Regions from separate parts of the Granulicella sibirica genome, predicted to be linked through region 1. Evidence: predicted binding sites of a transcription regulator. Region 1 holds the regulator's gene; each other region holds the start of a gene.
The links. Region 1 encodes LexA, which represses DNA repair genes until DNA is damaged. Its sites were predicted from a motif close to CANTTCGCTTTTTATTCGC; they were not measured.

Region 2: GRAN_RS13355 (ATPase domain-containing protein) is a predicted target of LexA. The motif match lies at 8,408-8,426, and genes of this name have one in related genera.
Region 3: recA (recombinase RecA) is a predicted target of LexA. The motif match lies at 5,983-6,001, and genes of this name have one in related genera.

The regions. Positions count from the first base shown of each region.
Region 1 is NZ_RDSM01000002.1:1,322,807-1,333,223, reverse strand. It holds gene GRAN_RS16490 (sodium:solute symporter family protein) at 1-1,477, shown strand, start outside; gene GRAN_RS16485 (hypothetical protein) at 1,487-1,738, shown strand; gene GRAN_RS16480 (histidine phosphatase family protein) at 1,750-2,346, opposite strand; gene uvrB (excinuclease ABC subunit UvrB) at 2,383-4,371, shown strand; gene GRAN_RS16470 (DUF418 domain-containing protein) at 4,543-5,961, shown strand; gene GRAN_RS16465 (HAD family hydrolase) at 5,958-6,656, opposite strand; gene GRAN_RS16460 (DUF4097 family beta strand repeat-containing protein) at 6,708-7,565, opposite strand; gene GRAN_RS16455 (efflux RND transporter periplasmic adaptor subunit) at 7,632-8,831, opposite strand; gene lexA (transcriptional repressor LexA) at 8,902-9,507, opposite strand; gene GRAN_RS16445 (response regulator transcription factor) at 9,825-10,417, shown strand, end outside.
Region 2 is NZ_RDSM01000002.1:574,615-585,031, reverse strand. It holds gene GRAN_RS13375 (protease pro-enzyme activation domain-containing protein) at 1-1,295, opposite strand, end outside; partial or broken gene bla (subclass B3 metallo-beta-lactamase) at 1,503-2,362, opposite strand; gene GRAN_RS13365 (DNA polymerase III subunit alpha) at 2,487-5,654, opposite strand; gene GRAN_RS13360 (Y-family DNA polymerase) at 5,647-7,128, opposite strand; gene GRAN_RS13355 (ATPase domain-containing protein) at 7,125-8,396, opposite strand; gene GRAN_RS13350 (peroxiredoxin-like family protein) at 8,556-9,221, shown strand; gene budA (acetolactate decarboxylase) at 9,338-10,108, opposite strand; gene pgi (glucose-6-phosphate isomerase) at 10,317-10,417, opposite strand, start outside.
Region 3 is NZ_RDSM01000001.1:969,023-979,439, reverse strand. It holds gene GRAN_RS04065 (family 43 glycosylhydrolase) at 1-437, opposite strand, end outside; gene GRAN_RS04060 (LacI family DNA-binding transcriptional regulator) at 483-1,517, opposite strand; gene GRAN_RS04055 (ROK family protein) at 1,892-2,911, shown strand; gene GRAN_RS04050 (sugar porter family MFS transporter) at 2,898-4,241, shown strand; gene GRAN_RS04045 (YqjF family protein) at 4,368-5,135, shown strand; gene fabG (3-oxoacyl-[acyl-carrier-protein] reductase) at 5,180-5,950, shown strand; gene recA (recombinase RecA) at 6,100-7,182, shown strand; gene GRAN_RS04030 (periplasmic heavy metal sensor) at 7,304-7,966, opposite strand; gene GRAN_RS04025 (hypothetical protein) at 7,968-8,495, opposite strand; gene GRAN_RS04020 (RNA polymerase sigma factor) at 8,492-9,130, opposite strand; gene coaD (pantetheine-phosphate adenylyltransferase) at 9,312-9,812, shown strand; gene GRAN_RS04010 (GNAT family N-acetyltransferase) at 9,796-10,299, opposite strand; gene GRAN_RS04005 (pyridoxal phosphate-dependent aminotransferase) at 10,366-10,417, shown strand, end outside.

The DNA.
Region 1 (10,417 bases):
CCTAAGAATGCGATTCGATGAAAAGACGCGGGCGGTGAATGCGTTCTCGTTTGCGGTGATGACGGTGTTCAGCTCGGGCATCTCCATGTATGCGATGGCGCTGCTGATCCAGACGCTTGGGCTCTTTCATGGGTTGATGCCGGATAAATACATCTTCCATGTGTCTGTTGTGCTGTCGGCGGTGATCGTGCTGGCGTACATCTTCCTGGGCGGGTTGACGAGCGCGATCTATAACGAGGTTCTGCAGTTCTTCTTGATCGTGGCAGGGTTTGCGCCATTGGTTTGGATCGGGCTGCGGAACGTGGGTGGGTGGCATGGGATTCAACAGAAGCTTCCGGCGACGATGACGCACTCGTGGCGGGGGATGCGGCATGCTTCGACGAACTCGCTTGGGGTGGAGTGGGTGAGCATGGTGATGGGGCTCGGGTTTGTCCTGAGCTTCGGATACTGGTGCACGGACTTCCTGGTGGTGCAGCGGGCGATGGCTGCGGATTCGGAAGAGTCGGCGCGACGGGTTCCGCTGATTGCGGCGATTCCTAAAATGTTCTTTCCATTTCTCGTGATTTTGCCGGGGCTGATCGCGGTGACGGTGACGTCGCATGCGACGCCGGGGCTGCATGAGACAACTTCGCCGATGACGGCGGGAGTGGATGCGGGGGCGGTGCCGGAGAAGCACTACCTGGGGCTGATTCCGGAGAAGATGGATCCGGTGAGCGGGAAGCCGGTGGTCGATGGGAAAGGGCAGCCGATCTATAACTACGACCTGGCGATTCCGGCGATGCTGCTGCACTACTTTCCTACGGGGATCCTGGGGCTTGGATTGACGGCTTTACTTGCCAGCTTCATGTCGGGGATGGCGGGGAATGTCACGGCGTTCAATACGGTCTGGACTTACGACATTTATCAGTCATACATCAACAAGCGAGGGACGGATGCGCACTACCTGTGGATGGGACGGATGGCGACCATCGGGGGCATTGTGCTGTCGATTGGAGCGGCCTATGCGGCAACGAGCTTCAATAACATCATGGATGCGCTGCAGTTGATCTTTTCACTGGTGAATGCGCCGCTATTTGCCACGTTTCTGCTGGGGATGTTCTGGAAGAGGACGACGGGGCACGGGGCGTTTGCCGGGTTGCTGGCGGGGACTGCTGCGGCCCTGGCCCACCATGGGTTGACGCTACCTGTGGAGGATGCGCCGGGTTTGCATGGAGCGTGGCTGCACCTGGTGCATATCTACCCGAGTGATATGGCGCAGAACTTCTGGACGGCTATCTTTGCCTTTTCGGTGAACATGATCGTGACGATTGCGGTGAGCCTGGTGACGGAGCCGAGGCCAGAGTCGGAGCTGGTTGGGCTGGTTTATTCGCTGACACCGAGGCCGGTCGAGGGGCATCTGGAGTGGTATGAGAAGCCGGTAACGCTCGGCATCGGGGTGCTGGCGCTGCTTGCGGCGCTCAACCTGGTGTTCGCTTAGGAGATTGGGATGGGACTGGATATACGGATTCCGCTTGGGCTGCTCTTCCTGCTGACGGGCGGGATCATGGGGCTCTACGGGCTTTTCACGCGCGGGAGCGAGATTTATGGGAAGTCGCTCGGGGTGAACCTCAACATGACGTGGGGCGCGGTGATGTTTCTGTTCGGGCTGGGGATGTTCCTGGTGGGGCGGCGGGTGAAGTGGCAGGATGACCCTGTGACTCCGCGGCCGTGGGAACGGGGTAAGAAGCCGCGGAGGTAGGGGGATTCGGGTTAGCCGCCGAAGCCGCGGTTCCAGTGCTGGATGACGCGGGTGGTGCGCTCGTATCCGAGAACGCTGACGCTTCCGGTTCCGAGGCCGAGGAACTCGCCTCCGCCGGCGGAAAGGCCGATCCAGCGGGCGGCAAGGATGCGAAGGATGTGTCCGTGGGCGAAGAGGGCGACATTGCCGCCTCCGGCGGTTCCTGCGGCCTCGAGGGCGCGGGCGATGACGCCGTCGGCGCGCTCGCCCACGTGGTCGACAGGCTCTCCGTCCGTGATGTGGGCTGTCCAGATGGAGAAATCGGGCTCGGTTTTTCGAATCTCGGGCGTGCTCTTGCCTTCGTAGACGCCGTAGTCCCATTCCATGAGGCCCTCGTCGACGTGGGCGTTTTCGATGAGGCCGGCGATGCGGCAGGTCTCCTTGGCGCGGGCCATGGGGCTGGTGAAGACGGCGACGAACTTGGTGTCTCTGAGGAAGGCTCCGAGTTCCTTGGCCTTCTCGCGTCCGTTCTCGGTCAGGGGGATGTCGGTCCGGCTGGTGTGGGCGCCGCTGAGACTCCACTCGGTTTCGCCGTGACGCATCAGCCAGAGTTGGGTTCCTGCACTCATCGCTTGTTTCCTCCGTGAATAAACTATCCTATAAGGATGGACTTTCAGCTAACGACCACGTACAAACCGCAGGGCGATCAGCCGCGGGCGATCGGGGAACTGGTTTCGGGGATCAATGCAGGGGAGAAGGAACAGGTGCTCCTCGGGGTAACGGGCTCGGGCAAGACGTTCACCATGGCGAAGATTATCGAGGAGTTGAACCGTCCGGCGCTGATCCTGGCGCACAACAAGACGCTGGCGGCGCAGCTTTATCACGAGTTCAAGACATTCTTTCCGAACAACGCGGTGGAGTACTTCGTCTCGTACTACGACTACTACCAGCCGGAAGCTTACATCCCTTCGGGCGATCTCTTCATTGAGAAGGAAGCGACGATCAATGAAGAGCTGGATAAGCTGAGGCTCTCGGCTACGCGCAGCCTGTTCGAACGGCGGGACGCGATCATTGTCAGCTCGGTGAGCTGTATTTATGGTCTAGGGTCGCCGGAGGCTTACTACGGCATGCTCCTCCTGCTGGAGCGTGGGCAGAAGATCAAGCGGGAAGATATTACGCGGCGGCTGGTCGAGATTCTTTACGAACGGAATGATGTGGACTTTCGGCGCGGGACGTTTCGGGTGCGTGGCGACATCATCGAGGTGTATCCGACGTATGACGAGTCCGCTTACCGGATCGAGCTGTTCGGGGATGAGATCGACTCGCTGTCGCAGATCGATCCGCTGTTCGGGACGGTGAAGCAGAAGTACTCGCGTCTGCCGATCTACCCGAAGTCGCACTACGTGGTGCAGCCGGAGAGGAAGAAGACGGCGAGCGATTCGATCCTGGCCGAGATGGAGTGGTGGGAGAAGGAACTCGAGGGGCAGGGAAGGCTTGTTGAGAGCCAGAGGATCCATCAGAGGACCCGGTATGACCTCGAGATGATCAAGTCGGTTGGTTACTGCCATGGGATTGAGAATTACTCCCGGCACTTCTCCGGACGGCTTGCGGGAGAGCCGCCGCCGACGTTGCTTGACTACTTTCCACGGGACTTTCTCTTGTTCATCGACGAGTCGCACGTGACGGTTCCACAGTTACATGGCATGTGGCATGGAGATAGAAGCCGTAAGCAGAACTTAGTCGATTATGGGTTTAGGCTGCCGAGCGCGATGGACAATAGACCCCTTCGTTTTGAGGAGTTTGAAGGAAGAACGGGGCAGATTATCTATGTCTCGGCTACACCTGGTCCGTATGAGCTGACTAAGTCAGCGGGTGTTGTCGTTGAGCAGATTATCCGGCCTACCGGGTTGATCGATCCACAGGTAGAGATACGTCCGGTTAAGGGACAGATCGATGACCTGCTTGCCGAGATAAGGGATCGCACGAGCAAAGATCAGCGCGTATTGGTAACCACATTGACCAAGAGAATGTCCGAAGATCTCGCGAATTATTACACCGAAGTTGGAGTGCGCTGCAGATATATGCACTCAGAGATCGAGACGCTTGAGAGAATCAAGCTGCTTCGTGACCTGCGAAAGGGTGAGTACGACGTGCTGATCGGGATCAACCTGTTGCGCGAGGGGCTAGATCTGCCTGAGGTTTCGCTTGTCGCGATTCTAGATGCGGATAAGGAAGGCTTCCTGCGCTCCCAGGGATCGTTGATTCAGACGATCGGCCGTGCAGCGCGTCATGTCGAGGGCCGGGCGATTCTCTATGCGGACAAGATGACGGACTCGATGCAGCGGGCGATCAACGAGACGGACCGTCGGCGAGAGAAGCAGATTGCGTACAACGAAGAGAATGGGATTACACCTGCCTCGATCATTCGTCCACTTGAGATGGGGCTTGCGGGGATCCTCAAGGCGGACTATGCCGACCTGACGGATGAGGCGGAAGGTATGCCGGAATTCTCAACCCAAGCTGAATTAGATGCTTACATCTCGAAGCTGGAATCGGATATGCGCGAGGCGGCTAAGAAGTTCGAGTTTGAGAAGGCAGCCAAGTTAAGAGACACGGTAAGAGAACTTAGGACCAAGGAATTTTTATTTAGCTGAGATGGCGAAGAGGTGCTATGTTTCCGTGACGGGATTGACCGTTGATATGTGATGTGCGACCGAACGATACGAGAACGATGCGATCTCCAAAGGCACCTATGTTGCACTTTCCAGGATCTGGGCCCGATTGTTTGAACACTGTTTCGCTGGGGTTGACGGATGGAGATGGCATTGGCTGTAGCTGAAAGTGAAAGTAGCCTCGAGTTCGACCGAAGGGTGGTCGGGTTAGGTGCCGAGGAAGAGCTTGCGGGTCCGCCTCACGTCGATACGCTTCGGCCAGTGACGCAGCAGGAGCGCATCAGCAGCATGGATGTCCTCCGGGGCTTCGCTCTCATGGGCATCCTCGTGATGAACATTACGAGTTTCGGTCTTCCCGGCTGGGCTTACACAATCCCAGTTTCCACTGCACTGCCTGTGTTCGATGGACCACATTGGCGCGTGAACACGATCATCTGGTTCCTGCGCTGGGTGCTCGCGGAAGGAAAGATGCGTGGGTTGTTCTCCATGCTGTTCGGGGCGGGGGTGATCCTGTTGACTTCGCGGGCGGAGGCACGTGGCGGCGGGGATCGCGTGGCAGATATCTACCTCAGGCGGAACATGTGGCTGGTCGTCTTCGGCGTGCTGCACGCTTACCTCATCTGGGATGGGGACATTCTTTATTTCTACGGGATGACGGCGCTCCTGTTTCTTTATCCCTGCCGAAAGCTCAAGGCGAAGACGCTGATCTGGACGGCAGCGATCGTGCTCCTGGTGAACGGGATCATCGGGTCTGGACGAATCGTCGATGCGCGGCTTCTCGAAAAGAGAGCGCAGCAAGCGGATGCGGCTTACCGAGCCGGGAAAGGGCTGACACCGGATCAGGCCGAGGCGATCACAGCCTGGCATAACTGGCATGACTCAGTGCGGCCGCCGAAAGAAAAGTTGCTGAAGGATGAGAGACGGGTCTGGGGAGGATACCTGTCGGAGCAGAGGTACAAGGCGAGAGAGGTATTCGATACGCAGACGCGGGATTACTATCTCGGGTTTGGTGATGTGCTTGGGTTCATGCTGCTTGGAATGGGGATGTTTCGGAATGGCTTCCTGACGGCCAAGCTGAAGACGAAGACGTATGTGACGTTCGCGGTTGTCGGGCTTGGGATCGCATGGCCGCTCGTATTTGCGGGGTGTTGGATTGCGTGGAAGAGCCACTTCGATCTCTTCGAGACAGAGTATGGGCTCTTTCTGCCGTACGACATCGGTCGTGCAGGTGGGACGCTTGGGACTGCGGCTCTCGTGCTCCTAGTGGTTAAGTCTGGCGCGATGGGATGGCTGACGCGGCGGATCGCGGCGGTTGGGCAGATGGCGCTGAGTAACTACCTGCTGACGAGTACGTGCTGCCAGATCCTGTTCGTCTGGAGTCCGTTGAAGTGGTATTCGAGACTGGAGTACTACCAGCTTTACTTCGTAGTACTTGGTGTGTGGGCGTTGAACCTGACGTGGAGTACACTTTGGCTGCAGTACTTTCAGTACGGGCCGATGGAGTGGGCGTGGCGGTCGCTCACGTACTGGCGACGGCAGCCGATGCGCCTGCTGAAGACAGCGACTGCCTAGGCGAAGAGGGTGGCGGGCCACTCGGTGGGTGAATCGACTGTTGCTTCAGGTTGAGCGGCGGCCAGGGCGTGTGGCGAGAGTCCGAAGGTGCAGCCAAGGGAGCGAGCGCCGGCATTGCGGGCGGTGAGAATGTCGACGTCCGAGTCGCCGATCATAACAGTCTGCGCCGGGGTGATGGGTTCGGCATTGGGGGCTAAAGCGTTGGCTTCGGCGATCAAGGTTTGAATGCCGTGTGGGTCGGGCTTCTTGGTGTGGAAGGAGTTCCCGCCGTAATTCTGGAAGAAGAAACGATCGAGGCCGAAGTGGGCGCAGATGTCTCGCGAGGGGTGGACGGGCTTGTTCGTGAGGACGGCCATGGGGACCGTGGGGTGGGCGCCACGGATCGATGCGAGGGCTTCGAGGACGCCGGGGTAGACGTAGGTGAAGTCGAGCTTGTGGATGCGATAGTAGTCGAGAAAGAAGGAGATCGCCTGGTTGAGATGAGATTCTTCTACCTGATCCGGATCGCCGAGGGCGCGGCGGATGAGCATCGAAGCTCCGTCGCCGATGTAGCTGGCTATGACGGCGTCGGGGAGGGCGGAGCGGCCGAGGTGAGCGAGGGTGGCGTTGACCGAGTTGCAGAGATCCTGACGGGAGTCGATCAGGGTGCCATCGAGGTCGAAGATCAGGAGGCGGGGATTGGCCGTAACAGTCATTCCTCTCAGGATACGAGAGTTGATCGGATCCTGAGAGGAAGGTACCGGGTGTTACTTGATTTCGATATCGCCGGAGCCGGTGCTGGCGCGTAGGTTGGGGCCTCCGCCGTTGACGGAGGCGGTCAGGTGGTGGCCGTTATTGTTCGCCATCTGGCTGACCGACTGCTGGACGCGGATGCTTCCGGAGCCGGTGCTGGCGTTGACGTTGAAGCGGGCATCGTTGCCGAGGGTGAGGCGGATGGAGCCGGAGCCGGTCTGGAGACGCCAGTCGGTGGCGGGGCGGCCGTAGATCTCGATGTCGCCGGAGCCGGATTCGGCCTGGAGGCCGCCATTGACACCGTGAGCGCGGATGCTGCCAGAGCCGGTTTCAAGCTTCGTGTCGCCCTGGGCGGACTGCTCGAGCTCGATGTCGCCGGAACCGGAGTGGAGGCTGGCGGAGCCGTGGACGCCGCGGATGCGGAGGGAGCCGGAGCCGGTTTCGGCGCGGACGCTCTGGGCTACGTCCTGGGTTTCAATGTCGCCGGAGCCAGTGAAGGTGCTGAGGATGGAGTTGCGGGGGAGGGTGATCTCATAGTCGATGGAGATGTTGCGGAAGAGATCGCGGGTCTGGCGCTCGCCGATGATGAGGTCGTTGCCGTTCTGGTGGATGGGTGGGTTGTCGGCGATCTCTTGCAGACGGTGATCGATGTCATTCGAACTTGAAAACCAGCCGCCATTGCTGGAGTGGATGTGGCCGGTGACGTGGACCTGGTTGTCGTTGCCGGGATGGATGTGAACGTAGCCGGAGCCGGTGGATACGGAGACGTTGGGTGCGTTGCCGGTGGGGACGGTGCGGTCGAAGTTGCGGTCTGCAGCGAAGGCGCTGGTGGAGGCCAGGGTTAGGGTCAGGGCGATGGTCTGGATTTTCATGATGCTCCTTCGTGCGGCCTCGATGTGTGATTCGTTGGATGCGTCGTGCTTTTCAGATTACTGCTGTTATTGCTGGAGGACGACGGGGTCGTCCTGCTTGAGGCCGGAGATGATCTCGGTGCGGGTGCCGTTGGAGAGGCCGGCGATGACGGGGAGCTTGCGGCGGCCGGTTTTCTCGTTGGGATCCGGGACTTCGATGGTGGCTTTGCGGTCCTTATCGTAGAGGACAGCCTGCTCGGGGACGGTGAGGACGCCCTTATGTTCTTCAAGGAGGATTTCCGCGTTCGCGGTCATGTTGGCCTTGAGTTCGCCGCCGGGGTTCTCGATGGAGATGCGAGTGTCGAAGGTGGTGACGTTGTCCTTTTCCACACCGAGCGGCGTGATCTGAGTGACGCGACCGAGGAAGGTGTGGTCACGGAAGCTTTCCACCTTGATGCGGGCCGGCTGGTTGAGGTAGATCTTGCCGATGCCGGCCTCGTCGACTTTGCCCTGAACGTAGACCTGGCTGGTGTCACCGACAGTCATGACGAGGGTAGCGGTCGAGCCGAGGACCAGGATGGAGCTGACGGCGTCGCCGACCTCCACGTCACGGGAGAGCACGGTGCCGTCCATGGGGGAGATGATGGTGGTGTAGCCGAGCTGCTCTTCGAGCTGCTTGAGGGAGGCCTGCGCCTGGGCGACCTGCGCCTGAGCCTGGCGGAGCTTGGCGATGTCGACCGTGATTTGTGCGAGGGCTTTGTCGCGGGTGTTGGCGGCGGAGAGGTACTTCTGCTGAGCGTCGTCCAGGGCCTGCTGGGAGACAACGCCGGCGGAGGACATCTCCCGGGCGCGATCGTAAGTGTGCTTGAACATCGGAAGGTCGGGGGCTTCGGCATTGACCCGGTCGAAGGTGATGGCTGCATCGGCGGCGTGGGCATTCGACTCAGCGGCGGCGAGCTGGGCCTTCTGGGCGGCGACCTGATCGAGTATCTCCTGCTGGTCGAGCTGGGCGAGCACCTGGCCCTTGGTGACGTGGGCGTTAACGTCGACGAAGAGCTTGGTTACGATGCCTGATGCCTTGGATTTGACCTCAACCTTGGTGACGGGCTGCACCTTGCCGGTCGCGACGACGGAGTGGGCAACGTCTCCGCGCTCGACCTTGGCGATCTGGGAGGGCTCGAGCTTGGTCTTGCTGCCGCGAGCGATGGCAGTGACCGCGAGGCCGCCTACGGCGACGACGACGACCGGAATCCAAATCCAGAGCTTCGAGCGCTTCTTGTTGTTCATGGTGCGTTTACCCCTTCGAGTGGCGACAAGGGGTGATACGCAGAGTATGGCCAGGCAGTTCCGTGAAAACTCAGGCGTACTTGCGGAGTACTCCGAGGACCTTGCCCTGGATGCTGACGCTGGCGGCGGGGGCGTAAATGGGGGCCATCTCATTGTTCGAGGGCTGGAGACGGATCATGCTGCCTTCACGATAGAAGCGCTTGAGGGTGGCGTCGGCACCGTCGATCAGAGCGACGATGATCTCACCTTCCCGTGCGGTGCGGGTGCGCTCGACGAGGACGTAGTCGCCGCTGACGATGTGTTCGTCGCGCATAGAGTCTCCACGGACCTCGAGGGCGAAGACTTCGCGGTTACCGATGATGTCGCCGAGGGAGATAGATTCGGCGGTTTCGATGGCTTCGACGGGTCGGCCCGCAGCGATGCGCCCGAGGAGCGGGAGGCGCTCAAAGCCTTTCTTGCTGGTGCGGGTGGGGAGGACGTCGATGGATCGGGAGCGGTTGTGGGCTCGCTGCAGGAGGCCCTTGTTCTGGAGGTTGGTGACGTGTTTATGCACGGTTGCGAGCGAGTTCAGGCCGAGGCCGGAAGCGATCTCCTCGTATGACGGGGAGTAGCCGTTCTTCTGGGTGAATCCGGAGAGAAAGTCGATGACCTCTTTTTGCCGCCGCGTGATCGCCATGCGAATGATTGTAGCGAATAAAAAGCGAACCAGAGAACTTTCTTGCGTTAGGCGGGACCAAAGTTGCATACAGGCCCGCAGCCCATTTTGGGATTGGCCGATCGTTGTTCTGTTTCGGTCCCTGGTTTATCGGAACCAAGGTAATCGTTCCTTGCTCTCTATCTGCCAGGGAGTAATCGTAATAACCAGATTGTATGGATGACCGAAGTCTTTCCGAATAGATTCTGATCTCCAAGGTGGAAGTCGCCTTTTGTCGTTGCCGGACGTTTCGATGGGCAGAGCGGGATACAGAGAAATGAGGCCAAGAAGTGAGACAGATGCGGGTACTTGTGGTCGAAGATGATGCTGCTTTGGGGCTGTTTCTGCAAAAGGGTCTTGCGATGGATGGGCATGAGGTGGCCCGGGTTGGAGATGGAGATGCGGCGCTCGAACACGTGGCATCCGAGAGGCCGGATTTGATGGTTCTGGACCTTGGGCTGCCGAAAAGAGATGGCATGGATGTGCTTCGAGGCATGCAGGGGTTGTATACGGCCATGGCGGTGATTGTGCTCACGGGGCGGGCGCAAGTGGAGGAGCGGGTTCAATGCCTGAACCTCGGGGCGGACGACCTGCTGATGAAGCCTTTCTCGCTGCACGAACTGACGGCTCGTTGCAGGGCTCTGCTGCGACGGAGAGAACAGTTTGCCGATCCGCTTCTGCGGTCCGGCGACCTTGTCTTGAATCGCATGGAGCGGAAGGTAACGAGGGCTGGGGCGGTGGTGGAGCTGACGACGAAGGAGTTTGCGCTGCTCGAATTTCTGATGCAACGGCAGGGCAGGTGTTGCGGACGGAGCGAGTTGCTGCGTGAGGTCTGGCAGATGTCTCCGGATGCGGGGACGAATGTGGTGGATGTGTATGTGAACTACTTGCG
Region 2 (10,417 bases), 750 kb from region 1:
CCGGTCCCATTCGCTGTCGTCCAGTACTGCGCCGGGTTTGCCGTGTCCGCGAACTCCGTCGCCCCCACGCACGTCGCATACGAACTCACACAGATATAGTTGACGCTCTGAAACTGGTACGCCGGTGGCGTCGAAAACTGGGGATCGCACGTTGCTGCACCCGAATCCGCCGACGACACGAACACCGAGATCCCCTCGCTCGCAGCCTGCGCGAACAACGTGTCCCAAAGGGTCACATTCGATGGCCCGGCATAAACCTCGCACGACCCGAAGCTGATATTCATCACGGGATCTCGCAGTGTTTGCACCTCATACTGCGCCGCGACATAGATCCCGTCAAACCCGCCAGCCGTCCCGCTCACCACTAGGTCCGCCTGCACTCCCGGTGCCGTCCCGATCACGCGATCCACGTCGAGCGTCGCCTCACCCTGGTCGCCTGTACCTGTAATCCCCGGGTCCACACCGTTGGTCGGAATGATCGTGTTCGGCACATTGGAAGCCAGCGCAGTATTCGTCTCGAACTCCGAAATATCAGTTGCCACAACGCGCGACCGCCCGATGATAGCTACCTTCTGCCCGGCACCGGTAAAGCCTGCATTGTACGAAGGCTGTGCGTCGAAGATGATCGAGAAGTCCCCCGGCGTCACGTAATGCAGCCCCGAAGGCGCCGTGAACTCCGGCGAAGGCCCCGATCCAGCCTCGTTCGATGCGCCTGGCATCGGCATCGACTGCATGCGGCTCATGGGCCGTAGAGAGGTCTCCGACAAACCCGAAATCGATCCGATCACTGCGGCAAAGGCCGCCGGGATGGCCGGATCAGAAACCGTTGAAAAGCGCCTCACGCCGTTGATCGCGAAGTAACGAAAGCTCGTCCCGAAAGCATTGCCGACAACGGAGGCAGGCGCGGAGACATGCACAAATATCCGGCTCGGTGTCACGTCCGAAACAGCCATGCCCTGCCCGCTAAGCCACGATGTCACCGCATCGACGTCATGCTGAGTTGGGCCATACAACTCACCCACCTGCTGCGGAGTCAGCCAGTGATGGTAGTTCGCCGACTGAGGATCCTGCTGATCCGCGAGCATCTTGGTGAAAGCCGCCTGGCTCTCTGGAGAACGGCTGAGCAACACGGTGACGCCGAGCACGGTATCCGATGGAACTGCCGCCGCATCATTCGCAGCGACAGCCCAGGATGGAACGTGCCCTGCAAGCCGTCGTGTAACGCTCAGTTCCGGATGAGTTGTGATACGGTTCGCTTGCGCGGTGGGAACGGCCTGAGAAATGTTCTGAGACAAAGCGGCCTGCGCAGAAAAAGCCAGGCAAAGGGCGAGCAGAAGAGGTCGTGCGGGGCTGGCCATGAGATCCATCTGGAGAAGAATTTTTGGAAGAATAAAAGCACTTTATCCGAGCCCGGAAGGCGTGGGAAGCGCAAATATCGCAAAAATTATGTGCCTTGATGAATTCCTGGCCAAAACGTCGGGCGGTTAGCCGAGTTGTAAGTGTTACATGCCTTGCTGCTTTTTCAACTCCGCCTCGAAAGACCGCTCCCGTTCAGCGACTGCGGCCTGATACTCTTCCGGATTAATCCAGACAAATGGCCCGGCGCCGGCCTTCACCTTATCCAGCTTCTCTAGCATGCCGAAGTACTGCCCATGCGCTCCCACAAAGATGTCACATGGAAGACCCTTCCAGATTTGAAAGGCATGGCGATAGTCCGCCACAATCGTTGGATAGGAAGCCGGTTTGCCCGGCTTATCGACCAGCTGGTATCCCGGGTTTACATTCCAGCTGCCGACAATCACCACGTCGCGCATCTTTTCTTCGCTCATGGTGCGCATCGTCCAGGTCGCACATCCGGGAGTGTGCCCTGCGGTCTTGTGCGCGACCAGCACTGCGCCGCCAAGCTTGACCTCGTCAGCATCATGCAGAACCCGGTCCACCTTCACCGCCGGGTAGCGATCCTTGGGGTACGCAAAATCTTTCGCCCCGCCGCTCTCGACCACCGGCACGTCCGCGTCCATCACCATGTACTTCGCACCAGTCATCTTGATCACCGCCGCGCTTCCTGCATCGTGGTCCGAATGCGCGTGGCTGATGAGCAGAATCTTCACGTCTGTAAAGCGAAACCCAAGCTGCTCTACGCTTTTTTTGATCAGAGCCGAGAACTCTCGAGGCTCGAGTTGATCAGGATGCCGCCCTCCGGTGTTGTCACGAGATACGAAGCGAGATCCCGGCTCCCCACGTAGTACAGGTTATCGGCGATCTTGAACGGCGCTACCGGGGTCGTCCAGTCCTTCGGGCTCTCCGCGAAGACGCAGACCGTCAGCAACAAAAACGCCAGAAACACTCCGAAACGACGCATCAGTAAGCCCTTTCGCGAATCATCCACCAGCCCCACCCCCAGCCTAAGCGTCGTTTAGCTATCTCTACCGCAATGGTGTATCTGGCACGTTAACCCGTATCAATATTTGGGACGTTAACCCGTATCAATAAAAGTCATGCGAGCGTACATCGGCCTGAGATACCGCAAGCGAATACACCCTCTCGGCCCTCACATGGACCACCATGTCTTCGTTCTGCAATTTGCCTTCCACAAGCAAAAACTTCCCCCTCGAGACCAAGACCCGCTCACGTTCGAACAGATCCGGATGAATAATGACGTTCGCAATCCCGGTCTCGTCCTCCATCGAAAGAAAGATGAACCCGCTCGCCGTGCCCGGCCTCTGCCGCGCAATCACGCATCCGGCCGCCCGCACATACTCCCCGCTTCGCCGCCTGCCAAGCTCCGCCGCCGACAGGATCCTCTGCCGCCGTAGCGTCTCCCTTCGGTACGCCATCGGATGAGGCCCGACCGTCACCCCTGTCCCTCCGTAGTCCGCCACGATCCTTTCTTCTGTCGTCATCTGCCGCAGAGGCGAAGCCACGCTTGCCACCGATGCCTCCTTCAGCAAAGGTCCGACTGGTCGCCCCGCTGCCTCCACCTGCCAGAGCGCATCGCGCCGATGCTCGACGCCATCAAGCTTGTTCAGCGCTCCCACCCGCGCCATCTGTACCATCTCCTTCCGGTTCATCTCCGGAACCCGCACCACCAACTCATCCACACTCCGAAACAGACCATTCCTCTCCCGCGCCTGCACGAGCGCCTCCGCAGTTGCCCCTCGCATACCCTTCACATATCGCATCCCAAGCCGCAGCGTCAGCGTCTCATCGTCCTCATGCTCGATCGTGCAGTTCCACTCCGACCGCTGCACATCGATCGGCTTCACCCGCAGCCCATGCCTCTGCGCGTCCTTCACCAGCACCGCAGGCATGTAGAACCCCATCGGCTGGTTGTTCAGCATCGCGCACGTAAACGCCGCCAGGTGCTTCACCTTCAGGTAGGCCGACGCATAGACGAGCAGCGCAAAGCTCGCCGCATGGCTCTCCGGAAACCCATACAGAGCGAACGATGCGATGCTTTGCACGATGTTCTCCTGCACCTCTTGGCTGATGCCCTTGGCGGTCATGCCCGCGCGAAGCTGCCCCTCCAGGTCCTTCATGCGCTTCATCGAGCGGCGCATCCCGACCGCTTTACGCAGTTCCTCGGCCTGAGCCCCCGTAAAGTCTGCCATCACCATCGCGATCCTCAGCAACTGCTCCTGGAACAGAGGCACCCCCAGCGTTCTCTTCAAAACCGGTTCAAGCGACGGATGTGGATACGTCACCTTTTCCAGATTCTGCCGTCGCCGCATGTATGGGTGCATCATCTTGCCAACGATCGGTCCCGGACGGATGATCGCCACCTGCACCACAAGGTCGTAGAACACCTTCGGCGCATTTCTCGGCAGCGAAGCCATTTGGGCCCGGCTCTCGACCTGGAACATCCCGACCGTATCGCCCCGCCGCAGCACCTCGTAGACCTCATCGGTCTGCGGTAAATCGCCCAGATCGATCGGCACCCCGTAGTGCTGCGGCACAAGCTCGATGCAATCCTTCAGCACCGCCATCATCCCCAGCCCAAGCAGGTCGACCTTCACCAGACCCATGTTCGAGCAGTCTTCCTTGTCCCACTGCACCACCGTCCGGCCCGGCATCGAAGCCCGTTCGATCGGCACCACCTTATTCAGCAACCCCTGGCAGATCACCATTCCGCCAGAGTGCTGCCCAAGATGCCTCGGCAGATCCTGCATCCGCAGGCAAAGCTCCAGGTACTTCGCGATCCGCGGATGCCGGACATCAAGCCCGGCATGTCCAAAGTGATGCGGCAGCGTATCAGTCGGTCCTTTCCACTCAAACTGGCCCATAAGCCCCGAGAGCCGCCCGACCATCTCCTGGTCGAACCCGAGTACCTTTCCCACCTCGCGCGCCGCAGACCGCCCACGATAGGTAATCAGGTTCGCCGTCATTGCTGCGCCCAACTCCCCATACCGGTTGTAGACATACTGGATCGCCTCCTCGCGCATATCGCCCGAAGGCAGATCGAGATCGATGTCGGGCCACTCTCCCCTGTTCTCACTCAAAAACCGCTCAAACAGCAATCCCATCTGGATCGGGTCAACCGCCGTAATCTCCAGCGCATAACAAACCGCCGAGTTGGCCGCGCTGCCCCGTCCCTGGATCAAAATTCCCTTCTTCAGACAGTGCATTACAACGTCCCACACGATTAGGAAGTATCCAGCAAACCCAAGACGGCCGATCAAATCCAACTCTTTTTTCACCTGCAACTTCGCTCGCTCTAGATACTTATGGTTCTCCTTAGCTCCATACCGCTTCCGTACTCCTTCATCCACCCTCTTCGCCAGATAGGAGTCCATCGTCTCGCCCTCCGGCACCGGGTATCGCGGAAACTCATAGCCGAGGTCCTTCATCGTGAACTCCAGCTTGGCCGATAACTCCCGCGTCGAAGCAATCGCCTCAGGCAGATCGCCAAACAGTTCCCTCATCTGCTTCGCCGACCGCAGATGCCTCTCGGCATTCCTCGTCAGCAGCTTCCCCGCATGGTCGAGGTCAGTCTTATGCTTGATCGTCGTGAACACATCCATGACTTCACGCTCGACCTCCGTTGCATACTTCACCCCGTTGGTCGCCAGCAGAGGAAGTCCAAGGCTCCGCGCAATCCTCACCGCCGCCTGATTCCGCCACTCCTCCTCCCGCTCAAAATGCCTCTGTAACTCGACATAGACATTGCCCTTCCCATAGACCCCAACCAACCGCTCGACAACCTTCCTGCCCTCAGCCTCGCCCCCACGCAGAAGAGCCTCAGCAAGAGGACCATCATCGCCCCCAGTCAGGCAGACCAGGCCCTCCGAAAACTCCTCTAGCTCTCGCGCCCGCGCGGCCCCCTCCGCCTTCCCCGTCTCACGCATCTTGAACCGGGTAATCATCTGGCAGAGGTTCTGGTACCCAACCGCACTTTTCACCAGCAAAGGGACCACGACCTGACCACAATTCACCGTCTTCCTAACCACAATTTCTGCACCAATTTGCGCCTTAATTCCCTTCTCCTCGGCCATCGTGTGCATCCGCGCCGCGCCGTACATCCCGTTCCGATCCATCAGAGCAACCGACGGAATCTCCAACTTCGCCGCCCGTTCCGCCAGCCCCTCCGGCAGAGAAGCAGCCTCCAGGAAACTGAAAGCACTGGATGCATGCATCTCCGTATAGTATTCAGTCATATAGCCCATCCATCATCCATGCGTTTCGGACCATATCTCGAAATACCCGGCAGAAGAGCCTCTCCCCAACCGCCTCCGCCACTAAATCCCACTCTTCCCGGCCCCATGTCCCACCGTTCCACCACTCACCTGAACCTTTCCAGGGCCCATAAGCCCTTACCACCTGAAATGTCCGACCCCGGAACGCAAAGCTCCTCGGCTCCCCATCTAACACCTTCATTCGCAACAACATAGGCGGTCGAACTCGCCGCATCGCCGGAACCACCCGCCCCTCAACCTTCCCCCCCGACCGCGCCGAAGCGCGGAAACCCACCATCGAAAACGCATCCGGCTCATGCGAATCCCGCAGCACCGCCGACCCCACCCGTCCTTCACCAACCATCGCCGACAACCTCGCGAGCGTCACATCAAGCCTCGAAGATTCAGGTAGTTGCGGAGCAAACAGCCCCATCTGCACCTTGCTCGTTCCACCCGTTTCCCCCGTCACCATAAGCCCAATCACCGCCTTTTCAGGAGCATGACTAGCCAAGTCAAGCTGAAAAAGCTTCAGCAGAAGCTTCCGATTTTCCGTTGGCAGCGCCGGTCGGATCACCCTTACATGCTCCCCACCACCATCCAGAAGCATTGCCACCGACACACTCGCCAGCGCCAGCGCCCGTCCCCGAGCCCTCACCAGCATCTGATCGAACATCGGCCCAAGCACAAAAAGCAATGTCTCTGACTCCTCCACCGGCCCATCAAACTCAAACACTTCTCGCAGGCTGAACTCCTCCTCAACCGCCTGAAACAGGTGCGGACACTCCCCCAGTGCCATCAGCCTGAGCCTCTTACCCTCTTGCCCCATGCGCGCGATCAACTCCACCTCCGGCAGAGCCGCCAACCCACCAACCGTCTTCACCCCCCAAATCGCCAGCGTCTCCTGCTGCTCCTCCTCTACGTCCAGCACACCAAGCGACATTCCTGCCAGCGCCTCACGCTCTCCACCAGACGGAATAATTACTACGCCGTCACTTCCCCGAGCTAGCGCAACCGAGGCATGAAAGTCCCCGCAAACCACCACCACGGCCACCATCCCGAGTTCCCCAACCCGCGTCTGAATCTGGCCACCGATTCCCGCTCCAAACAGCCTCTCTGTCCCCGCCACATCCACCACGCATACGGCTACCCGGTCCGACTCGGCATCCTCCACCCTCGGCGAAAACCTGCACATCGCCTCAACCAGTGCCTGCTTCGCCTCCCGCTCCGACGCCCTACTCCGCGCCAGCACCCTCACCCCGCCAAACGAATCCACCTCCACTCGCGACATCCCTTCCTCAAGCCCCATTCGCCGCGCCGCGGCCGTCGCCGCGCAGACAGCCTCCGCCGGAGGCGCACCCTCCATCACCACAACCGCCTCTCCGCGCAACTCCGCCCTCAAACGCAGCAGCGCCTGCACCGGAAACTCCGCCACCCGCACGCACGCATACCGTGTCATGCCCTCACCCGCCTGTTTCCTGCCCAACCCGCCGCACACTCCCACGCAGCTCGCACCGGCGTCTTACCTCCCGCGATGCTCACCGGTCTAGCCACCGCAAACCTCTGCCGCGCCGACTCCGCCCCAAACTGCATCCATGCCATCACTGTTCCCAACTCCGCCCAAGCCTCCATACCCTCGAACCGCACCACAAGCCCCGCGCTGCTTCCTGCGCAGCTCTTTCCATCAGACCGTTGCGTCAGCACCACAAGCGTGGTCCGGCTATGATCCGCCGCTGTTCTGTAACGAAACCACGTCGCCAGCGGAATCCGGTCCGCGAACTCAACCGCAACATCGCCCAGATCCAGCACAATCGCCCCAAATCCACCCGCCTGGAGCAGAAGATCCACAGCACGCAGCGCCTGATCCAGCCTTCCCCAAGGTTTCCCCGTATACTTCACGATCTTCGGTTCGCCTACTGGCCCGACGACCGCATTCTCCCGGGCGGCTTGCACTGAGGCTCCGGTTGCCTCCCGCTCCGCTGAAAGCGTCTCTCCCCGTCGCTTTGGAGCCCGATCCGAGTTCACCTGCTCATTCCGCACCACGGGCCGCAGCGCAATCACCCTGCCTGCCGATTCCTCATAACCTTTCGACCCGGCCCGCTGCGGCGGAAGTGTGCCCTCCGCGCACACCGAAGCAATCCTGCACGCACCCTGCGGCCAGATCGTTCGATTGAGTGCCCCCGGAGTCCCCGGCTTACCCATACCCGTTCCCTTCGAGAACCTGGAAGACTGCAGAAGCTTTTCTACGGCACCTTCAAGTCCCCGAATCTCACTCCGCGGATGCCTGCCCCCACCGCCTCCTGTAGGCATCCGCGATCTCAAATCCTTGTTCCCACCAGTTTGAGCCGCCAACTCATACGTTCGGCCCTCCGAAACCACCTCGCCCTTGCCACACCGGACCCAAAGCACCTGAGACAGTCCCACTCCGTTCGCCTCTGCCGACTCCGGGCAGAACGAATCCTCCACATCGACCCACGCACAGACCTTCCCCTCCGCAATTGTTCTCGCGCAAAACGCCATTGCCGCAGTCGTCCGTCCCGATGAGGCTTGCCCTACAAACTCCGTGATTGCTCCCATCGGCAGGCCGCCTTCGAGCATCGCGTCCAAGTCAGCTATCCCGGTGGCAGTAACCTCTCGAATCGTCCTTGGAGCAGGTGTCAGCGCTCCGGGAATCCTCCTAGCCAGCTTCGACTCGATCTGAACCTTCAAAGCCCCAGCTGCACTCACAGCCCACTCCTTATTTCGCTTTTTATTCGCCTTTAGGATGACAACCACCAGCCTTCCTGTCAAAGAGGAAATTTGCTACACCTTCACCCTTATGCTTTCTGCAACTTAGCGCGGGCATGCATAGAACCGGCTAAACTAAACCTGCTGCACCTCACATCTATGCCCCTTCAGGATCAGCTCGACCGCATTACTCAAAACACCCGTGCGCTGGTGCAGCCGGAGCGCCTTGCCATCTCGGAAGCCGCCACTGCCGAGCTCTTCTCGACCGGCATCGAAGACCGCATCCTCCCTGTTGGCGCCCACGCTGCGGACTTCACCCTTCCCGACGCCCTCACCGGCAAGCCCGTCCACCTCACCGACGTCCTCTCCCTAGGCCCCGTCGTCCTCAACTTCTTCCGTGGCCGCTGGTGCCCCTACTGCGTCACCGAACTCGAGCAATGGCGCGACCTTCACTCCGATCTGCGCCGCCGCGGCGCCTTCCTCCTCGCCATCTCACCGCAAACCCCACGCCAGAACGACTTCACCATTCAACAGCACGGGCTACCCTTCCCCGTCCTCTCGGACCCCGGTGCCAAAGTCGCCGCACAATACGGCCTCGCGTACACCATCCCACCCGAGCACAGGAGCTACTACCGCTCCATCCTGGTCAACATCCCCTTCGCCAACTCCGGCCTCAACTACGACACCGCCACCGAAGCAAGCTGGACCTTGCCCCTTCCAGCCACATTCCTTGTTCGGCAGGATTCAACCATCGCCTTTGCCGAAGCCCACGCCGACTTTCACGTCCGCCCCGAACCCGCCGACCTGCTGGCTACTTTGAAATAGCAGCTTCTTACCGTGCGGTCTGATACGGCGCTCCTTCATCGCCGCTGCGGCCGAATCACGACCTAGACGCACAAAAAGGCCGCCCCCTAAAGGGGCGGCCCTACACGCTAATAGCCCTAGTTGTAAGGAAGCGTCGCATTCAGGAAATACTTGTTCAGGGGAAGCCAGAGCGTCGTCTGCGGCAACACCATCACCTCCACCTTCACCGTGCCCGTGGTCAACGCAAGCACATGTCCCGCCTTCGTATGGTCCTTGGATACGAAGTGAAAGTGGTCTCCGACCACGTTGATTCCCTTCTCGAAGGCCGGTCCGCGCAGCACCACTGCCGTCCCCTCCACATCGTTGTAGTTGAATACCACCTCTCCGGCCGATGCAACCACCAGCGTCGGGTACGGCATGGTCTGCTTTGCAATCGCCCGCGTCTGCAAAGTCGTGAACGCACCTGTAATCTTGATTGCGTACGACAGATTCGCCGACGGCAACTGTGACGTGAGCGCAGTTGAAATCTCCGCCATCGTCTTTCCCGTCAGCGTGAAGCTGTACTGCGGTTTGAAGAAGGTCACTGCTGCAAACGGAGCCAGTTCGTTATCCCCCGCCTCCTTGGTCGTACCGTCCGCATACGCGTGATAGACATGGCCATCCAGAACCACCATCTCACCGTTCAATCCATCGTATGTACCCACGCCGAAATCTCCCTGCCGCTTAAGTTGGCCGACTGAGTAAGATCCCTCAAACACGCCTTGCGAAAGAGCATCGAGCGTCGATACCTGGAACAGCAGAGGGAGTTCGTCTCCCTTCCACGACGACCTCTCGTCTTCTTTCTGTGCCGAAGCTTGAATCGTGAGTGCGCATGCGAAGACAGCGATAAACAACCTGTGTCCCTTCATTCGGGGGCTCTCCTCGATCCGTCAAGCCGAACTGCGGCATGCGGATCTTTCTAGAGTTTGGGAAAACGAGTAAATCCGGCGGCTTCCGCCGTCGTACTCGACGTCTTTACTTCCTGGTGTTGGAAGGTGAGACGTATTCCCGGGCCGCCCGATTACACGATCACGAAGAGACCACTGGTCGACTTACCGCTGTCCCGCAGCATCTGCCCTACTTGTTCTTGCGATACTTCTCAATCAACGCATTGGTCGAAGTGTCATGCGTCAGTTCCTTATCGCTCTCCAACTCACCAAGGATCCGCGTCGCCAACA
Region 3 (10,417 bases), on a different contig from region 1:
GTTGCGACGGCAACCCGCGCCATCTTGTACGCGGGGTCGTCGAGATGCATATACAAGACGAACTTCTTCGTCTTCGCGTTGTAGAAAACCTTGGGCCGCTCCAGCACCCAGTGCCCGCTAAGACCCTCAGGCGCGGCCATCGCTATTACCTGCCGATGATACTTCCAATGCACGAGATCATCTGACGAGTAGCAGGCAACGTAGCGCTTGTCCGGATCGTTCGTCTTCGAGCGATCCTCGCCAAACCAGAACCAGGTCTTGCCAAGATGAAGAATGCCGCCGCCGTGCGCCTGAATCTGCTGCCCACGATCGTCGAACCACGGCTCCCCGGGCTTGATATCGGTGCTCGCGCTCTGCGCCTGAGCAACACAGCAGAGCGCGAAGCAGAAGAGTAGAACGACAACCCAGCGCCTTGCCAAGAATCCCCGGTTCGTCATGCGGTTCTCTCCATTCGTAACAAAGCTTGCAACACTCTTCACGCTTCAAGATGCAGCTTTACCCGGGGGTGCGCACGAAGACCGGACCATCAACTTCACCGGCAGCAGAATCTTCGCTGGAGACGAGGCGGCGCCCGTCTTCACTCCCTGGATACGTTCGAGCAGAAGAGCCATGGAGCGCCTTGCCACTTCCACCGGAGACTGTGCCACCGTCGTAAATGGCGGCGTGATCACCGACGCAAGTTCGAAGTCGTCGAATCCTAGCACCGACATCTCTTCCGGAATCTTTATCTGCATCTCCGCCAGCGCACGCAGCACGAATACCGCGGTGCGGTGGTTGAGTGAGAAGATCGCCGTCGGTCGATTGGTGCGTCCAAGCAGATGCTTCACCCAGTCCCGCACTTCTTCGAAGGTAAGCAGCCCGAGCGCAACCTCCGGTTTCAGTCCCGAGGCGTTCATCTGGTGGGTGTAGCCCTGGATCCGCTCATAGATGGTGTACGTCTCCTCGTCGTATCCCACGCAGACGATACGGCTGTGTCCATGCTCGATGACATGCCGCGTCGCCTCTTCCGCTCCGAGCCGATTCTCGACCACCACGCAATCGGTATCGGCGCCGGGCAGAGGACGGTCGAACGCAACGATGGCAAGGCCGGTGCTCTGCAAGTGCTTGAGTCGCTCATCTCCGCGCGAGGTCGACGTCACGATCAGCAGGCCAGAGACCTTGCGACTCGCCATCAATTCGCCCTGCTGGAATTCGAGGTCCGCATCACGCTCGGACGAAACCACGAGCGTCATGTAGCCGTGCATGCGCGCAATGTGTTGGACCGTATGAGCGCACGACGCGAAGAACGCGTCCGACAGGTCCGGAACGATCAACCCGATCATCTTCGCGCGCTGACCCTTTAGCAGACGAGCCGCCTCATTCTGCCGGTAGCCGAGTTGCGCGATCGCAATCTCGACCTTTTTGCGCGTAGATGGACGCACCGAGGGATGATTGTTGATCACGCGCGAGACGGTCATCAAGCCCACACGAGCGAGCTTGGCGACCTCGCGAATCGTCGGGTTACGCGCTTCGCTCATAAGCCCACAGGATAAATGACGGCGTGTCTCCGCCCGGCAAGAGACGGCGCGGAAACCGCGCTCCGCCGCACAGGAGAAAGCGCAGATCGTGCGTGGTAACAATACCAGCGGAGGCTGAGGCCGTCCATCAATTCTTATGCAAGAACATGACCGGACTCGCGACTTATCGCTTGCAGGGCACGTCCATGACGATGCACCATGAGGGCTGCGGCCAACAATCCAGTGGGAACGATTATCATCACAGCCATGCTGACCCATAGCCGACGGCCCACGCACCGGTCCCCTTCGAGCGGAGACAGATTCGCGATGCTCCGGACGATCAGGACCGGATTGGAAGGCTTATCACATCTTGAGTTATCGAATGGATTAGGAATTTGAAACTGGCCAGCGAAACATACTCTATCGGCGTCGACCTGGGCGGGACGAACCTTCGGGTGGCCTCCTACGCCGAAGGCATCGACTTCCTCGACTCCATCCTGATCCCGACGCGCCTCGAAGAAGGTCGCGATCAGGTCGTTCGCGACATGTGCGAGGCTATCAACGCGCTTCTGGCGAAGGAGTACTCTGACCGCAGTCTCGCCGGCATCGGTATCGGAACCCCCGGCCCGCTGGAGCTTCCGGAAGGTATCCTGCGCAACCCGCCCAACCTCGGCGGATGGGACGGCTTCAACCTGCGCCACGCAGTCGAATCAACCCTCGGCCGAAGCATCGACATCGAGAGCGACGCCAACCTCGCCGCCCTTGCCGAGCAGATGTTAGGAGCAGGACGCACGCACCGTGTCGAATCTCTCTGCGTCCTCACCCTGGGGACCGGCGTCGGCAACGGCCTCATCCTCAACGGACGTATCTGGCATGGCTCGACCGGCATGGGGGGCGAGGCCGGCCACGTAATCATCCGCGATACCGATGGTGCTCCCTGCGGATGCGGCGGCTCCGGCTGCCTCGAACAGTACGCCTCCGCTACCGCCGTCCTGCGCATGGCGCGCGAACGCATGGGCGATGCCGCCCCGGCCACCTCTCACGATGTCGCCCTGCTCGCCCGCGACGGCAATCTCGAGGCCATCTCCGTCTTCGAGACGGTCGGCCACGCTCTCGCAATCGGTCTTACGGGCCTCATCAATACGCTCAATCTGCCGCTGTATCTCCTTGGCGGCGGTGTCTGCGAGGCATGGGACCTCTTCTCGCCGGCGATGTTTCGCGAGCTCCACAGCCGCAGCTATGTCTATCGCTTGACCCAGCCAACGATCCTTGAGCCCGAGCGCCTGGAACGCCACAAAACGTATATCCTTGGGGCGCAACTCGGTGCAACGGCTGGCCTTCTCGGAGCATGCCTGTTACCGTTTCAGCCACAGACGATTACAGGTTCTCCGGAGGCCCTGCTTGCCCATCAATAAATACATCATCCGGAGCACCTTCGTGGGTGCCCTGGGTGGCCTCCTCTTCGGGTTCGATACTGCCGTCATCTCGGGCACTACAGCAGGCCTCACGCACGCCTACGCGCTCACGGCCAACCAGCTCGGCATCACCGTCTCGATCGCTCTTTGGGGCACCGTCATCGGTGCGCTCACGGCTGGAACGCTCGGTCAGAAGTACGGTTCGCGCGAGATGCTCCGCCTCACTGCGATCCTTTACCTCATCTCCTCGATCGGCTGCGCGATTGCGCCCAACTGGGATCTCCTGCTCGCTGCCCGCTTCCTTGGCGGCCTCGGCATCGGAGGCTCTTCGGTACTCGGCCCCGTCTATATCGCTGAGCTGGCCCCGGCGCGCATCCGCGGGCGCCTCGTCGGCACCTTTCAGATCATGATCGTGGTCGGCATCCTGCTCGCCTACCTCTCGAACTACCTCATCAGCCTCTTCAACATCGGCGTGCAGGAGTGGCGTTACCAGCTTGGTGTCGCCGCCGTTCCCGCGTTCCTCTTCTTCGCTTTGCTCTACGGCATCCCGCGCAGCTCGCGCTGGCTGGTCACGCAGAGCCGCTTCAAGGAAGCCAAAGACGTTCTCGAACTCCTCGGCTCGAACAACTCCGAGGCCGAGCTTCGCGATATCCGCGAGTCGCTCCACATGGAGGCGGACCAGAAGAGCGCCTCACTCTTCGAACGCCTGAACGGCCGCTTCCGCTACGGACGCCCCATGTTCCTCGCCATCGCGATCGGCGCGTTCAACCAGCTCGCCGGCATCAACGCAATCCTCTATTACCTGAATGACATCTTCGCCGCCGCCGGCTTCAGCAAACTCTCCGGAAACCTGCAGGCCGTAGCCATCGGCGCGATGAACCTCTTCGCCACCCTGCTCGGCATGCTGCTGATTGACCGCCTCGGACGCAAGCTCCTCCTCCTTATCGGCGCGGTCGGAACTGCGATCTGCCTGGCCATCGTCGCAGGCATCTTTTACCTGCATCAGCACCAGGCATGGCTCGTCTACGCGCTCGTTGGCTATATCGCTTTCTTCGCCGTCTCGCAGGGTGCGGTCATCTGGGTCTATATCAGCGAAGTATTTCCCACACGCGTGCGCAATAAGGGCCAGAGCCTCGGCTCCGGAACCCACTGGGTGATGAATGCGATCCTCTCGGGAGTCTTCCCGGTCATCGCTGCCCGCTCGGGAGCCGGCCCATTCGTCTTCTTCTCCGCCATGATGGTTCTGCAGTTCTTCGTTGTCCTCTTCTTCTTTCCCGAGACCAAGCAGGTCTCGCTCGAAGAGCTCCAACGCATGCTCAAGATCGAGTAGCCCACCTGTGTCCGCTCTTGCCGTTGCTCGCTCTACGCGGTCATCCTGAGCGGAGCTAAGGATCCTCGTATTTCGTACTGCCGTTGTTATTCTTGTTAGTGGCCGACAACGTGGCATCCAACCATCGTGCCCGCAATCCTCACCACAACCGCCCACCGCCCTTACCCCATCCCTACCCGCCCATGGCGTTTAGCCCAGCGCTGGAACGATCTCCTCTTCGCCCACTGGCCCATCCCCTCGACCGACCTTGCCCCACTCCTCCCCGCAGGGCTCGAACCTGATCTCTACGACGGATACGCGTGGATCGGCGTCGTCCCCTTCTGGATGGATCGCGTTCGCACCCGCTTCGCCGGAGAAGCCACCTTCGGCGTGCCTACAACCAACACTTTCCCGGAACTGAACCTGCGCACCTACGTCCGCTCCCGCCGTACGGGCCTGGCAGGCGTTTTCTTCTTTTCGCTCGATTGCGCCAGTCCACTCGCCGTGATCGGAGCCCGCGTCCTTTTCCATCTTCCCTACTTCTTTGCCTCGATGACCCGCACCACAAGCCAGGGACAGGTCGACTACGCCAGCCGACGTCTCCTCACGCGTACTACAGCAATCTTCGAAGCCACCTATAGGAGCCTCGGCCCAGTAGCCTTGAGCCAGGCCGGCTCTCTCGAAGCCTTCCTCACCGAGCGGTACGCCCTCTTCACCCCGCATCGCGGCAGTCTGCTCGCCGGACACATCCACCACCTGCCATGGCCCCTCGAACCCGCCGAAGCGGAGATCCGCGTCAACACGATCCCCGCCGCCCACGGCATCATCCTCCCGCCGCGCCCGCCGATCCTGCACTTCGCCCGCTCCCTCGAGGTCTTCCTCTGGTCCCTCACCCCCGACGCTCCAACCGCCTGAGCTTCGTATAATCGGACCTGCACCGACCGCCTCAGGCGGAAGACATGGAGAATCATTTGACCCCCAGCACAACAGACCTCACCGGCCGCGTCGCCCTCGTCACCGGAGCCTCGCAGGGAATCGGCCGCGCCATCGCGCTCGCGCTCGCCGCCGCCGGAGCCACCGTAGCCCTCGCCGCCCGCAACGAAGAAAAGCTCGCCGATGTGGCCGGCGAGATCAAGACCGCCGGTGGCACCGCTCACACCTTTCTGCTCGACATCGCCGACGAAGACTCCATCAAAGCCTGCGCCAAGTCCGTCGTCGCCCAGCTCGGCAAGCTCGAGATCCTCGTCAACAACGCCGGCATCACCCGCGACACGCTCGCCCTCCGCATGAAGCGCAAGGACTGGGACGATGTACTCTCCACCAACCTCACCGGCGCCTTCCTCATGACACAGGCCGCCATGTCACCCATGCTTAAAGCCCGATGGGGACGCATTATCAACATCACCTCCGTCGTCGGCGAAACCGGACAATCCGGCCAAGCCAACTATGCCGCCTCGAAGGCCGGCCTGATCGGTATGACCAGGGCACTCGCCCGCGAACTCGCGGCCCGCTCCATCACAGTGAACGCCGTTGCTCCCGGGTACATCGAGACCGCCATGACCGGCGTTTTGACTGACGAGCAGAAGGCGACGATGACCACGCATGTCCCCATGCAGCGCGTCGGTACGGTCGACGAGATCGCCCACGCGGTCGTCTTCCTCGCCTCCGAGGGTGCCTCCTACATCACCGGTCACACCCTCGACGTCAACGGCGGCATGTACATGGGCTGATCCTAGAAGGCAGGGAATTGGTTGTTATTCTTTGCTTCGCCTTTTCTTTGCTTTTCCCAAATTGGAATGCTAGAATCCGGGAACAATCAGCACCACCATTCCGCGCCCAGCAGAGCACCTTTCGGGCACATATCGAAGGAGCAACACACGTGGCAGACGAACGCAGCAAGGCAATCGAAACCGCACTTTCGCAGCTCGAGAAGCAGTTCGGCAAGGGTTCCATCATGCGTCTCGGCTCGAAGGAAGCGATCGTCCCGATCGCGGTCATCTCGACCGGATCCATCTCCTTCGACGCGGCCCTCGGCGTAGGCGGCGTCCCGCGCGGACGCGTCATCGAGATCTTCGGCCCTGAATCCTCGGGCAAGACCACCATCACCCTCCAGATCATCGCCGAGGCGCAGAAGGCCGGCGGCCTCGCGGCCTTCGTCGACGCCGAACATGCGCTCGACCCCGCCTACGCCCGCAAACTCGGCGTCGACATCGACAACCTTCTCGTCTCGCAGCCCGACTACGGCGAACAGGCGCTCGAGATCGTCGAAGCCCTCGTCCGATCGAACGCTATCGACGTCCTCGTTGTCGATTCCGTAGCCGCCCTCGTTCCCAAGGCCGAACTCGACGGTGAGATGGGCGACTCACACATGGGGCTGCAAGCTCGCCTGATGTCACAGGCGCTTCGGAAGCTCACGGGAACGGTAGCCAAGTCGCGCACCTGCCTCATCTTCATTAACCAGATCCGCGACAAGATCGGCGTTATGTTCGGTAACCCGGAAACGACCACGGGCGGCCGCGCGCTCAAGTTTTACTCGTCCATGCGCATCGACATCCGCCGCATTGGCGCGGTAAAGGAAGGCGACGTCATTGTCGGCTCCCGCACAAAGGTCAAGGTCGTCAAGAATAAGGTTGCCGCCCCGTTCCGCGACGCCGAGTTCGACATCCTCTACGGCGAAGGCATCTCCCGCGAGGGCGATGCACTCGACCTCGCCGTCCTGAACAACATCGTCGACAAGAGCGGAGCCTGGTACAGCTTCCAGGGCGAGCGAATCGGCCAGGGCCGCGAGAACGTCCGCAACTTCCTGAAGGAAAACAAGGACATCTTCGGGCGTATCGACGCTGAACTTCGCAAGAAGCTCGGTATCGGCGCTGCGCTTGTGGCTCCGATCCCCGAGGTTCCCGCAGCCGGTCCGACTCTCGCGCAGGAAGCGATCCGTCCGGCCAAGAAGGTCGCAAGCTAAAGAAGAAAAGGACGCCCGGAGAATCCGGACGCCCGAACCGCAGTGGTCAGCTGCGAAACTTGAAATCTTGGAAATCTGAAGACAGGCAGACTCCATCCGGGAGATCTGCCTGTTTTTGCTTCTACCGCGTGCCCTGCATGGCATCGGACCGTCGACCCTCTTCGTCGCCACGCGTCGCCGTACCGCCGCCACCCGGTGTCCCGCCCGGATGATCGCCCTTCATCATGTCGCCATGCCGCCAGCCCGCATGGAGCTTGGTCCACTGCTCCGGAGTGAGCACACCGCGAAGTCCCAGAAGCATCGCCGCGTTCGCTTTTTCCAGCTCCGCCCGCGCATCCGCGACCTTACCGATTTGAAACAGCGCCTTCTTCGTATCCACCGGGTTCGCGTCGAGAAGAGGTTCCAGCGTTACCTCCTGCCGCTCGACGTTGGCCTTCAGGTCGATCAACTGCAGACGGCTCTTCTGAAAGATCTCCTCCATCTTTCCGGTCTGGTCAGGAGTCAACCCCACTCGCTGAACCACGTCAGGGTTCTTCCACCACATCCCCATCGGGCCCATGCCACCTTCAAAGCGCATCCGGCCCGACCGCATGCCATGATCGTTCATGCCGCCATCGCCGCCGCGAAAGCCCTGCGGGCCACCCGGTCCGCCTTGTGCCACCGGAGGAGTGTTTCGAATAATCGGTACCGGTGCCGCGGAGGGGGCCGGTGTCTGTTGCGCGTACAGCAGTGTCGAAGTGAAGAGGGCTACGGGAGCAAGCCGAAGAGCAGTTCGCATCATCATGTCAGTCCTTGTTAGTGTCTTTGATCGTTGCATCCAATTTTCTGGTCGAGTTCATGGCCGGATCCGCAAGCGGCTCCATCGCGCTTGGGACCGAAGCATCGAGCTGCTGATCGATATCCCGCAGCAGCGCGTCATCATCGGCGACATTGCGAGTCGATTGTGCGAGAGGCTGTGCGGGTTCCGCGACACTCTGTGAGTGCCGCACGAACGGGACAAGGACCGCCGCTACCGTCAGCCCGGCCGCCAGTGCAAAATAAGCCGGCGTAGCCCGGAACGAAGTCCAGCCCCATACAGGACGAGCCGGAAGTAGATTCGTCCTTGGCCGTGTCATGGCAGCCTTCTCGGCAAGCGCCGTCGTCGTCGCGCGAAACGCTCCAAGCGACAGCCGAAGCTCCTGCAATTCTTTGCTGCACGCTGAACAGCCACGCAGGTGCCCTGCGCTTTCCTGGTCAATCTCGGCTGGTCCTATGTAGAGCAGAAGATCCATCTGCTCGGACGTAAGGTGATTCGTCTTATCGGTAGCGATCATAGCTGTCCGCCCTCTTTCGTCAGTCGTGTATGGCGTGCGCGGACGGTGTTCAGTGCGCGGTAAAGATGGCTTTTGACGGTGCTCAACGGAAGTCCTGTCATCGTCGAAATCTCGGCAAGCTCAAGCTCTTCGACGAACCGCAGCAGGAAGATCGTGCGCTGCCTCTCCGAGAGCGTCTCCACCGTCTCCCAGATCAGGTCCACTTGCTGCCGCGCGATCAGCCGCGATTCGGCGGAACTCTCATGCGTTGGCACCAGAGTCGAAACCTCGGTCACATCGACCGCCGTCGTCGCGACCTTCTTCCAGAACTTGAACCGGTCCGTGCGGGTATAATCTCGCACCAGGTTCACGGCGATGCGCATCAGCCATGTGTTAGGCGCGCAATCTCCGCGAAAGCTCTCCCGCGCATTCCAAGCCCGCACAAACGTCTCCTGCGTCAGCGTCTCGGCGGCATCGCGGTCCCGCAGCGAGGCCAGGATGAACCGGAAGATCCGAACTTCGTGGTTGGCCACGATCTCGGCCATGTTGTCGAAGGTGCCCACCCGCGTCGCTGCGGCCGGCAGCGCCTCGACCGGCTCCGTGCCGATCGATGGCAGATCAAGAGGATCGTATGCGGTCAGGCTTGGTGTGCTCATCGTCTCTCTGGTGGAACCTGAGTCGAAGTTCATTCCTTCACCATCACTGACGGAGATTTCCATAGAGAAGCCTACACGGGCAGCAATTTTTCTTCGGGCCAAACAAAAGGTACTCTCCGCTGGCGCCGTTCCAACCCGATTGACAGAACAATCCACCCCAAGCAGGTATGCTTCTGTCTGCATGCACACTGTCAAGGCGATCTACCCCGGAACTTTCGATCCCCTCACCAACGGGCATCTCGACCTCATCGCCCGTGGCTCGCAAATCGTCGATCAGCTTGTCGTCGCCATCCTGCGCAACTCCGAAAAGAGCAACCCGCTCTTCACCCCCGACGAGCGAGCCGAGATGATCACCGAGGCTACCCGTCCCTTCGGCAACGTCTCCGTCATGACCTTCAACGGCCTCCTCGTCGACTTCTGCCGCGCCCAGGGCGCCAAGGCCGTCTTACGCGGCATCCGCGCCATCTCCGACTACGAGTACGAATTCCAGATGGCCATGATGAACCGCAAGCTCGACCCCAACGTCGAGACCCTTTTCATGATGCCGGCGGAAAAATACACCTACGTCAGCTCCCGCCTCATCAAGGGCGTCTTTCAGCTCGGCGGCGACGTCTCCGCCCTCGTCCCTCCGCTCGTCATGGAACGTCTCAAAACGAAGGTCCCGATCAACTCTCCGGAGTGAGCAGGCTCTGCCGGTACTCGTCTTCGAGAATCGACATCAGCAACATCGAGTAGTACTCCCCATCGAGCAGGATCGACTCACGCAAGACCCCATCCACCGTGAATCCTGCGCTGAGATACACATGCCGCGCCCTCTCGTTGCCTTCGAACAAATCCAGCCATAGCCGGTGCGCTCTGTATTCCTCGAAAGCCGCTGCGAGGCAAGCTTTCAACAGCACGCGCCCAAGGCCCTTGTTCGGTTCCTTCACGGCAAGCCGCACAATTTCGAACGACTTGTGGACCGACGTCATGCCCCTGAGGATGGCGAATCCACCCACGTCACCGTGTTCATCCGCCAGCACAAAATAGCGTGCGTCCGGGTTCGCCATCAGCTCTCGGTGCTGCTCGGCAGGCCAGGAGCCGACAAACATCCGAAACGCCGGGATCGTCTCAATCGCACAGATCGCGTCCACATCCCCTACGACAGCCAACCGCAGATTCAAGGTCATTCGCTCCAGAGCTTATTATCCCCGCCAACCTTTATCTCACCCCGCAAATCTGCCAAACTAGAAGGTATGAGCGCCTCTTCCGTCCTTACCCCAGCCGCCCCAGTCGCCTCCGCCCCCA